Regions from separate parts of the Phyllobacterium sp. T2-21 genome, predicted to be linked through region 1. Evidence: riboswitches for the same ligand, from Rfam matches in the RefSeq annotation. Region 1 holds a riboswitch; each other region holds the start of a gene.
What was found. A riboswitch is a leader RNA that binds a small molecule or an ion and turns the genes downstream of it on or off. The one in region 1 is predicted to bind cobalamin.

Region 1 (2,194 bases):
ATGGTGTAATCCACGCCCTCGACCGCATCCTTGTGCACCAGCCATTTGGTGGTGACCTGCGTTTCATCCGGGCCGAGCGGCAGCACGCGGAAGGAAATGGCATGGTCGCCGAGGATATGGTTCCAGGTGGTCGGGTAATGGAACAGCAGCAGCGAGCCGATCTGCTTCTCGTTGACACTGTCGCTGAGCTGCCGGCCGACGGCGCGGCGCCCGCTCATCGTATAGCTTTCCGCATCGCGCAGCAGCGGCACACGGGTGGCGCGGTACTGGCCGTCATCGGACATGCGGAAAATGCTGGGCAGGCCTGCCGCTTCGCAACGCTGCCAATGCGCGGCAATTTCCGGATCGTCTGCGGCGCCCTGGACACCGCTCACGCTCGGCGCTTCCGGGAAGGTCTTGCACAGCTCGGGATGATTGGCCACGCAGTGATAGCACTCGCGGTTGTTTTCCCAGACCAGCTTCCAGTTGCCCTTTTCGACGATGGTGCTCTGATAGGCGACCTTGGTTTCGGTGAGGTGGTGCGGCGCGAGATAGGGTTCGATCAGCGCGCGCGTCGCGCTGAAATCGACAGGATTCTGCGCCAGGCAGATGAAGATGTAACCGCCGACGCTTTCGCACTGCACCGGCTTCAGGCTGTGCTGGCTGGCGTCGAAATCATCGCCCATCTGGCGGGCGAACAGCAGGCGCCCGTCAAGCTCGTAGGTCCACTGGTGATAGGGGCAGACGAGCTTGGCCGACGTGCCGCGCTCGGCCGAGCAGACGCGCGAGCCGCGATGGCGGCAGGAATTGTGAAAAGCCCGGATCTGGCCCTGGCGGTCGCGCACGATGACCACGGGATAGTCGCCGACCTGCACCGTGAAGAAGTTGCCGGGCTTGGCGACTTCGCAATCATGGCCGATGAACAGCCAGTCGCGATAAAAGATGTTCTCCATATCCAGCCGGAAATAATCCGGATCGGAATAGAAAGACTGTTCAAGGCCGTAGCCGGGTTTCCGGTTTCTCAGGTTCCGGAGCAGTTCGTTGCGTATATCCATGTCGTGTCCTCGCCTCGATGTTGCGAAAGAACTGACTGGTGGTGACGGAGGAAGAACGCCTGCACGGCCAGCCACCGGCTGGTGCCCGCACAGAATCATGCTCCTTGATCGCCCACCGCGATCAGTCGGTTTTTGGTACCGAGGCTGGTTTCCGGGCTCTGGAGTTGCCGTATCGGCTGTCACGACGCCTTCCCGGGGTTGTGACCCAGTGGCTGTTATGCCGTGTTTCACTCCACTACCGTTGCGGGGGCAGCGCCGGGTTTCCGACCGGCTTCCCAATTCTCCGCTTCCCTAGAAAAGCGGCACCTCAAGTGCCCCGATAAAAGCATCAGGCACCCAAAAAGAATAGGTGCGGAAACGACATCGCATTTACGTAAGACGACACGCCGGGCGCGTGTACACTATGTCGCAGATTGGCGATCAAACGGCCTCTGGTTCAATCCAGAACCACCAGTTCCTCGAAATGATTCATATCGGCAAAACTGCAGAATGCGGGCGGATTCAACGCAATGACCGGCGATTCACGCCGGATGAATGCTAGGCAATCATCCAGAAGTTCCTGCCAGGCCCCGAGCCTTTCATCCGGGAACCGCGCGATCGGATAGGCCAGCGTGATGTGGAAGACATAGGTGTCGTGATCAGGATGCCGGTAACCGAACGGCACGGCCAGTTCGTCGCGCCAGGCGCGCATGATGCGCTCGTCATATTCGCTCGCACCGGCCACGGTCAGGCCTGCGGGCGTGACATCGATCACCTCGACGTTGAATGGTCCGCATCCCTCGAAATCCTGCAGGCGATCCACGTAAAGCCGCGTCATGTCGTCGATGCTTGTCTCCAGTGGAACATCATCTGGCCAATAGGACGGGCGGCGGCGATATTCGATAATGCCCTGAAACAGCGTCATGTGCAGGCTGGAGACGGGGGTAAAGGCCAGTTGGCCGGCATCGGGCATCGCCAGCATCCGGTCGCGCACGGCAATGACCGAGGCTTCCGACTCGGAGCCCTTCACCAGATGGCAGACCACCGTATTGCCGGGTTCCGGCTGAAAGACGCCCGCGCCGTTGTAGCGTCGGCCGAGATGCACCGGCGGTTCCGGGTGCAGGCTGGCGGCAAAGCGGGCAAGCGAAGGCTTGATCAGGTCGAGCATGGGAACCCCGTGA
Region 2 (2,194 bases), on a different replicon from region 1:
TCCAGTCATTGCCGAGGCCACCGGAATATTTTGCCAGGAGCGCATTGTCCTTCACCGCCTTGAAGATGCCATCGAGATCGTCGGCGACGGTGGTCAGGAAGCAGGAGGACAGCTGCGGGCGCAACGTGCCCGAATTGAACAAGGTCGGGGTGGAAGCCATGAAGTCGAACGACGACAGCAGATCGTAGAATTCGATGGCGCGTGCTTCCCGGTCGATCTCACGGGTGGCGAGGCCCATGGCAACGCGCATCAGGAAGGCCTGTGGCAGTTCGAACCGGATACCGCGTGTCTGCTGGAGATAACGATCATACAATGTCTGCAGGCCAAGATACTGGAACTGCAGGTCGCGTTCCGGCTTCAGGGCTGCTGATATTTTCCGCAGGTCGAAGCGGGCGAGTTCCGGATCGAGCAGTTCGGCTTCAATGCCGGCCTTCACATAGGCGGGGAAATAATCGGCGTATCGCTCCGCCATTTCATGCTGGGTCGCCTGTTCGGGCCTGCCGAAGACAAAGCTCAAGGCTTCGCGGCGCAGTTTGTCGAGAAGCAGCCGCGCGGTGACAAAGGAATAGTTCGGTTCTGTTTCAACGAGTGTGCGTGCAGCCAGAATGGGCGCAAGCGACAATTCATCGAGCGTGATACCGTCGTAAAGATTGCGCTGGGTTTCGCTGAGGATCGGTGCGGCGCTGACCCCCTCAAGTCCTTCACAGGCTTCATCGATGATGCGGGCGAGGCGCGCCGCATCGAGCGGTGCCCTGGTCCCATCAAGCAGGGTGACGCTGAGGGACGGGCCGGTTTCGGCCACGGGTTCAACCAGCTTCGCCCGTTCTCGCGCGCGTTCTTCCCGGTAGAGCACGTAGGCGCGGGCGACCTTGTGGTTTTCGCTGCGCATGAGGGCAAGTTCGACCTGATCCTGCACATCCTCGATGTGGAACAGACGGGCTTCACTGCTGCGGCGCTTCAATGTTGTCACGATGTCGGCGGTCAAGCCTTCGACGACATCGTGCACACGGCGCGAACCGGCAGCGACGTTGCCTTCGACGGCGAGGAAGGCTTTAGTGAGAGCAACGGTGATTTTCAGCGGGTCGAAGGGTGTGACCGAGCCATTGCGGCGAATGACGCGATAGCCGGGCTCGCTGGATGATGGCTGCAGTTCAGCGGGACGAACCGGCGACTGACCGTCGGCGCGGGTGGTTTGAAGAGAAAGAGACATGTGCTTATACCCCAAATGTTGGGGGCAAAGGTCGAGCGCACGCGTGCAAGAATCCGGTCAGCTTGCGGCCGACCATTGCAAGCGACACACCGGGACACCCCGCCCGTGGACGTTCATCATGTCATGGCAGGTCTCCTGGCTCACAGGTCGGCGCTGGTGTCGGCCTTCCCGAAGCGCGGCTCCAGTGGCATTGTCGACAACAACTCGCTGTTTACAGTTGCGGGGGCAGCGCCGGCATCAATGTCCAGGACATTTCACCGGCTTCCCTCTTAGCTCCCGGTCTTGCGACTCGGGGAGAACCATAACATCTATATTTAGTATCAAATCGCCGTTTTTAGTCAATAGGTGGATAGCGGCATCTTCACTTGCTCAGAACGCTGCGGATTGCGGCAAGACGAACGGCACGGATTTTCCGGGCACACCGCCCACCTTGAGCGCACATTCATAGACGCGCAGGATGCGGTCATCGGTCAAGACCTCCGTGGGGGTGCCCACAGAATCGGCCCTCCCCCTGTGCATGACCACGACCCGGTCGGCAAACATGGAGGTGAGGTTGAGGTCATGCAGGATAGCGATGACCCCGCCACCGCGATCGGCAAAGTCGCGGGCAATCTGCATGATGATCAGCTGATGTTTGATATCGAGGCTCGACACCGGCTCATCGAGGAACAGAAAGCGCGGCTGGCCGTCGAGCACCGGCTGCCAGACTTGGCAGAGGACGCGCGCCAGTTGCACCCGTTGCTGCTCGCCGCCGGAGAGTTCCTGATAGAACCGCCCGCCGAAACCCGCGAGGTCAACGCGCTCAAGCGCTTCATCGGGCAGTGTGTCCACGTTGTGGCGCGAAACACCGGAGCGGCCGCTGGTCATGCCCAGCTTGACGATCTCACGCACGGTGAACGGGAAGGACAGCGAGGTGGATTGCGGCAGGATCGCCCGCATGGTTGCCATCTGCCAGAGCTTCAGCCGGTCGATCGGCGTGCCGTT
Region 3 (2,194 bases), 1.8 Mb from region 1:
CGTCGGGCGTGCCGGCGGCGACAAGCTGGGCGGCATGCATGACGGCGACGTGGGTGGCAAACGGCGCCACCAGCGGCAGGTCGTGCAGGACTGCGATGGTTGTCACATCGAGACCGGCGACGAGCGCCAGCAATTCGCTGCGCGCCTTCGGGTCGAGGTGATTGGTGGGTTCGTCGAGAAACAGGATGTCCGGCTGCTGGGCGATGGCGCGCGCCAGCTGCACGCGCTGCCTTTCGCCGCCGGAGAGCGAGCCGATGGGACGGCGCGAAAACGCGGCGATCCCCGCGCGGAGCAGGGCTTCCGTCACGATATCCCGGTCCTTCGCCTTGGTCAGGGTGCCGGTGTGCGGAATGCGGCCAAGGGATACATAATCGTCAACCAGCAATTGCGGGTCCGGCATGTCGGTCTGGCCGACGAAGGCAAATCTCCTGGCCCGTTCCTTCGGCGGCAGCCGGTTTATTGCCGTGCCGTCGAGATGGATGCTGCCGGAGGAGGGGCGCAGCAGTCCGGCCAGCATGCGCAAAAGCGTGGATTTCCCCGCGCCATTCGGCCCGATAATGGCAAGTCGCGCGCCGCGCACGATGTCGAGCGATACCTCATCCACCAGCGTCTGGCCGGCGGTGCGGAACGTCACCTCGTCGGCACGCAGGGCGACATGGCTCATGGGCGGATATCCGTGACTGCAGGCAAGGCACATGGTGTCAAATCCCAACCGGTAAACGTCGTCGCGTTATCGCGGACGCGTCGTTCTCGTATAGTAACGTTATAACATTAGTCAATGCCTGATCTATCATAGGTGCGCCGGAATGCGTGCGAGTGTCTTGTCCCAAAGGCCTTGCGGGCGCTGTGATGCCTTGGACCAGCCATCGGCGAGCGCGTGATACATCCGGGCGAAGTCCAGAAGATCGGCAAAGTCCGTGGCGGGATCGATATCGCCGAAGAGATATTGCGCCTTGCCGGGCGCCCGGAACGCCACCGTGCAGGGTCGTTCGCAGCCCGCCATGCAGCCAACACCGCGCACCTCATAGCCGAGCTGGCCATCGAGTTCCGCCTGCAGCCTGTGGGCAAGGGCCTGTCCCGGTCGTGACAGTCCGTCAGCCGCCTTGCACAGGGTGCAGACGATAATCTGGTGGTCGGGTCTTGGCGTGGTCATGCCGGTGCCTTGCCTTGTGGACAAAGGTTAGGGGAACGCGGCCAATGCACCATCGCGACAATGCGGGAGAGGACATCGCATCGCTCCCGGCACACCCCGTCCGGTTCGAATTGTAGATGAGATGGCAGGTCTCCTGGCTCGCGGGTCTCAGCTTCGCCTTGCCTTCCCGACCTTCCGGTCAGTGGCATGTCAGGCATCGCTCACCGCTTACAGTTGCGGGGGCAGCCACGGTCTCGGTCCCTTTTGGGTACGCCTCACCGTGTTCCCTTTTCATCTCCCGCGTTGTCGTGCGGAAGAAACCATCGGCGCGGATGCTATGCGGCCAGCCGCGCAGTTGCAAGCACGTTTATGCGGCAATTTTTACCGCTGCCAAAATTTTTGGCAAATGAAAGATTTCAATTGGCCGGTAACGCGTTAGAGTGCGGGGAGCATTTGTGGAACCGCAGTTTTTTGAATCAGACTTTTGAGGCGATATGGCAATTCACGCAGCAGTCTATCATCTGACACATTACCGGTATGACCGGCCCATCATGCTCGGGCCGCAGATCATCCGGCTCCAGCCGGCACCCCATTCCCGGACAAAAGTTCTCAGCCATTCCCTGAAAGTCAGTCCGGCCAATCATTTCGTCAACCTGCAGCAGGACCCCTACGGCAATTTCCTCGCCCGCTTCGTCTTTCCCGAACCGGTGACGGAGCTGAAGATCGAGGTCGATCTCGTCGCTGATATGACCGTCTACAATCCATTCGATTTCTTTGTCGAACCGGTCGCCGAGACCTGGCCGTTCAGCTATCCCGAAGAGATCAGCGACGACCTGTCGATCTATATGAAACCGCAACCGGCCGGACCGCTGGTTTCGGCTTTCCTTGCAACCATCGATTGCAGCCCGACGAACACGGTGAATTTCGTCGTCGATCTCAACGCACGTATCCAGCGCGAGATCGGCTATGTCATCCGCATGGAAACCGGGGTTCAGGAACCAGACGCCACCTTGAACCTGCGCTCGGGATCGTGCCGGGATTCAAGCTGGCTGCTGGTGCAGG
Region 4 (2,194 bases), 310 kb from region 1:
GCGGAAATAGGCCCAGGACCCCTCCTGATAACGGTTAATCAGATTGGCTTCGAACAGCAGCTTGAGATGGCGGGAGACGCGCGGCTGCGACTGCCCGAGGATGGAGGTCAGATCGGAAACCGTCAGATCCCCCCGGGACAACAGCGCCAGAATGCGCAGGCGGCTGGGTTCCGCCGCTGCCTTCAGCGTATCGACCATCAGGTCAAGATTGAGATCACGTTTGTCCATCAAGGTATCCTCAAAAGATATAAAGATATGTTTATGTGAGAAATACAGATTTGGCAAGTTTTGTTTTTCCGTTGACGGCAAATTTTGTCGCGTCTGAAATAGGCTGGTATATCGATCAGCGAATCGGCGGGAAGACAGTGCAATGAGTTCAGGAACCAACCGCCAAAGGGCCATCGGCAAGGCGCTGACGCTGCTTTTGCCGGCCGTACCCTATTCGGATTCCGAGCCCATACGCGCTGCCGCCACGGCACCGCACATGAAAAGCCTGCCGCCACCCATTGCGGTGTGGCTGGCCACGGTCGCCCATGTCCGCCATCAGCACACGGACTACGATGCGCTGCGCGACGAGGGCTATGACAAGGAGTCGGCCCGCTTCTTCGTGCTCGAGGCCATCAACCGGAAATTGACGGAATGGCGGGCGACGCGGCTGCTGGATCCGGACGAAGACGATCCGAGCTGACTTCGGCGCCGGCATTCCACTGATCTTCATAGATGAGCTGGTCCAGCGGCAGCCGTTCGCGCCAGCCGCGCTTTTGCAGCTCCGGCTGATCGTAGAGCTGGTCGACATAGCCGATGCAGAGATAGGCGATGATCTCGACATGATCGGGGATGGCCAGAATGCAGCGCATGTCCCGGTCGTGGTAGATGCTGACCCAGCCGACGCCGATGCCTTCCGCCCGCGCCGCCAGCCACAGGTTCTGCACGGCGCAGACGGTGCTGTAGACGTCCATCTGCCGGTTATGGGTGCGCCCCAGAACGACATCGCCGCCGCGTGTCCGGTCGCAGGTGATGCACAGATTGACCGGCGCCTTCACGATGCCCTCAAGCTTCAGCGACGCGTAGAGCGCCTGGCGCTCGTCGGTGAACATGGCCTTTGCTTCGGCATTGGCGCGGGTAAAGGCCTGATGCACCTCGGCCTTGCGCGCCGCATCGCGGATGAGAATGAAATTCCACGGCTGCATGAACCCCACCGACGGCGCGTGATGGGCGGCATCGAGCAGCCGCAGCAGCACATCGTCGTCGACGGGCCTTGGCAGGAACTGGTCGCGCACATCGCGGCGGGTATGGATGGCTTTGTAGACGGCGGCGCGCTCGTCCGCGGAAAAATCGGCGGCGGCCACGGGACCATAGGCAGAGTCGTGCATCGTTTGCTCCCAACAATGCGAGGGCCAGATTGCCCTGAGCCCTGACACCTCCCCGCTGTCCGTGCGGTTTCGGCTATCCGGTCCGGCCGGTCTTCTGACTGAGGTTCACCTGAACCGCGCGCCTTCCGGGTTTCCCCGTGGCAAACTGCGCGGCCCATCCCCTATACAGCGTTGGGCACGTGCCGGATTTGCACCGGCTTCCCGATTCTCCTGCATGCAGGCACCGGACCTGCATTCCATTCGCCACAGATCGGCGAAGGACGCAAGCGTCAGCCCGGATAAATCCATTGCTCCGGCAGGCGCGCATCGATTTTTTCACCGGAACGGATGATTCCCGGCACTTCAACCCAGACGACGATGCCACGCAGCCGCTTCGACGCCTTGACGAAGTCGAGCGCCGTCGCGGTGTGATCGGAGGTTTGCGCCCGCTCGGCGATGGAGCGTCCGGCGACCTTGCACGGCGCGTTCTGCCCGTCGACCTTCAGCGTCACGCCGCCTTCGAAGAACAGCAGCGTGCGCGGCGGCAGCATGGAAAGCGAGGGAATGCCATCGACAACCATGTTGGCACCGATCCATTCGGGTTTGACTTCCGCAAGGCCCATGGCGCTGGCAATCATTGCAAGCTCGTCGGCCGCCAGAACGGAAATATGCCGTTCGTTGCGCATCTCCGTGCCGCGCGGATACCAGGGCTCTCGTCCGCCGGACCGGCGCGTCAGGCCGGCATGATAATCGCCGCGGATGCCTTCAAAGGTGAGATCGAGCGTGTCCGTGGCAGCGGTGACAAAACTGTCTTTCGGCGCCTGGAACAGGCTGCTCACCCG

Region 2: another riboswitch for cobalamin. It lies ahead of ACZ5FP_RS22745 (ribonucleoside-diphosphate reductase subunit alpha); the one in region 1 lies ahead of ACZ5FP_RS17470 (aromatic ring-hydroxylating oxygenase subunit alpha).
Region 3: another riboswitch for cobalamin. It lies ahead of ACZ5FP_RS08205 (DUF1636 family protein); the one in region 1 lies ahead of ACZ5FP_RS17470 (aromatic ring-hydroxylating oxygenase subunit alpha).
Region 4: another riboswitch for cobalamin. It lies ahead of bluB (5,6-dimethylbenzimidazole synthase); the one in region 1 lies ahead of ACZ5FP_RS17470 (aromatic ring-hydroxylating oxygenase subunit alpha).

Annotation. Positions count from the first base shown of each region.
Region 1 is NZ_AP027912.1:3,521,063-3,523,256, forward strand. It holds gene ACZ5FP_RS17470 (aromatic ring-hydroxylating oxygenase subunit alpha) at 1-1,034, opposite strand, end outside; cobalamin riboswitch at 1,160-1,359, opposite strand; gene ACZ5FP_RS17475 (DUF1868 domain-containing protein) at 1,471-2,181, opposite strand.
Region 2 is NZ_AP027915.1:130,453-132,646, forward strand. It holds gene ACZ5FP_RS22745 (ribonucleoside-diphosphate reductase subunit alpha) at 1-1,210, opposite strand, end outside; cobalamin riboswitch at 1,319-1,529, opposite strand; gene ACZ5FP_RS22750 (heme ABC transporter ATP-binding protein) at 1,580-2,194, opposite strand, start outside.
Region 3 is NZ_AP027912.1:1,641,500-1,643,693, forward strand. It holds gene ACZ5FP_RS08200 (ABC transporter ATP-binding protein) at 1-664, opposite strand, end outside; gene ACZ5FP_RS08205 (DUF1636 family protein) at 791-1,153, opposite strand; cobalamin riboswitch at 1,260-1,472, opposite strand; gene ACZ5FP_RS08210 (transglutaminase family protein) at 1,627-2,194, shown strand, end outside.
Region 4 is NZ_AP027912.1:3,208,764-3,210,957, forward strand. It holds gene ACZ5FP_RS16035 (ArsR/SmtB family transcription factor) at 1-228, opposite strand, end outside; gene ACZ5FP_RS16040 (DUF2293 domain-containing protein) at 371-688, shown strand; gene bluB (5,6-dimethylbenzimidazole synthase) at 621-1,373, opposite strand; cobalamin riboswitch at 1,441-1,616, opposite strand; gene ACZ5FP_RS16050 (MOSC domain-containing protein) at 1,643-2,194, opposite strand, start outside.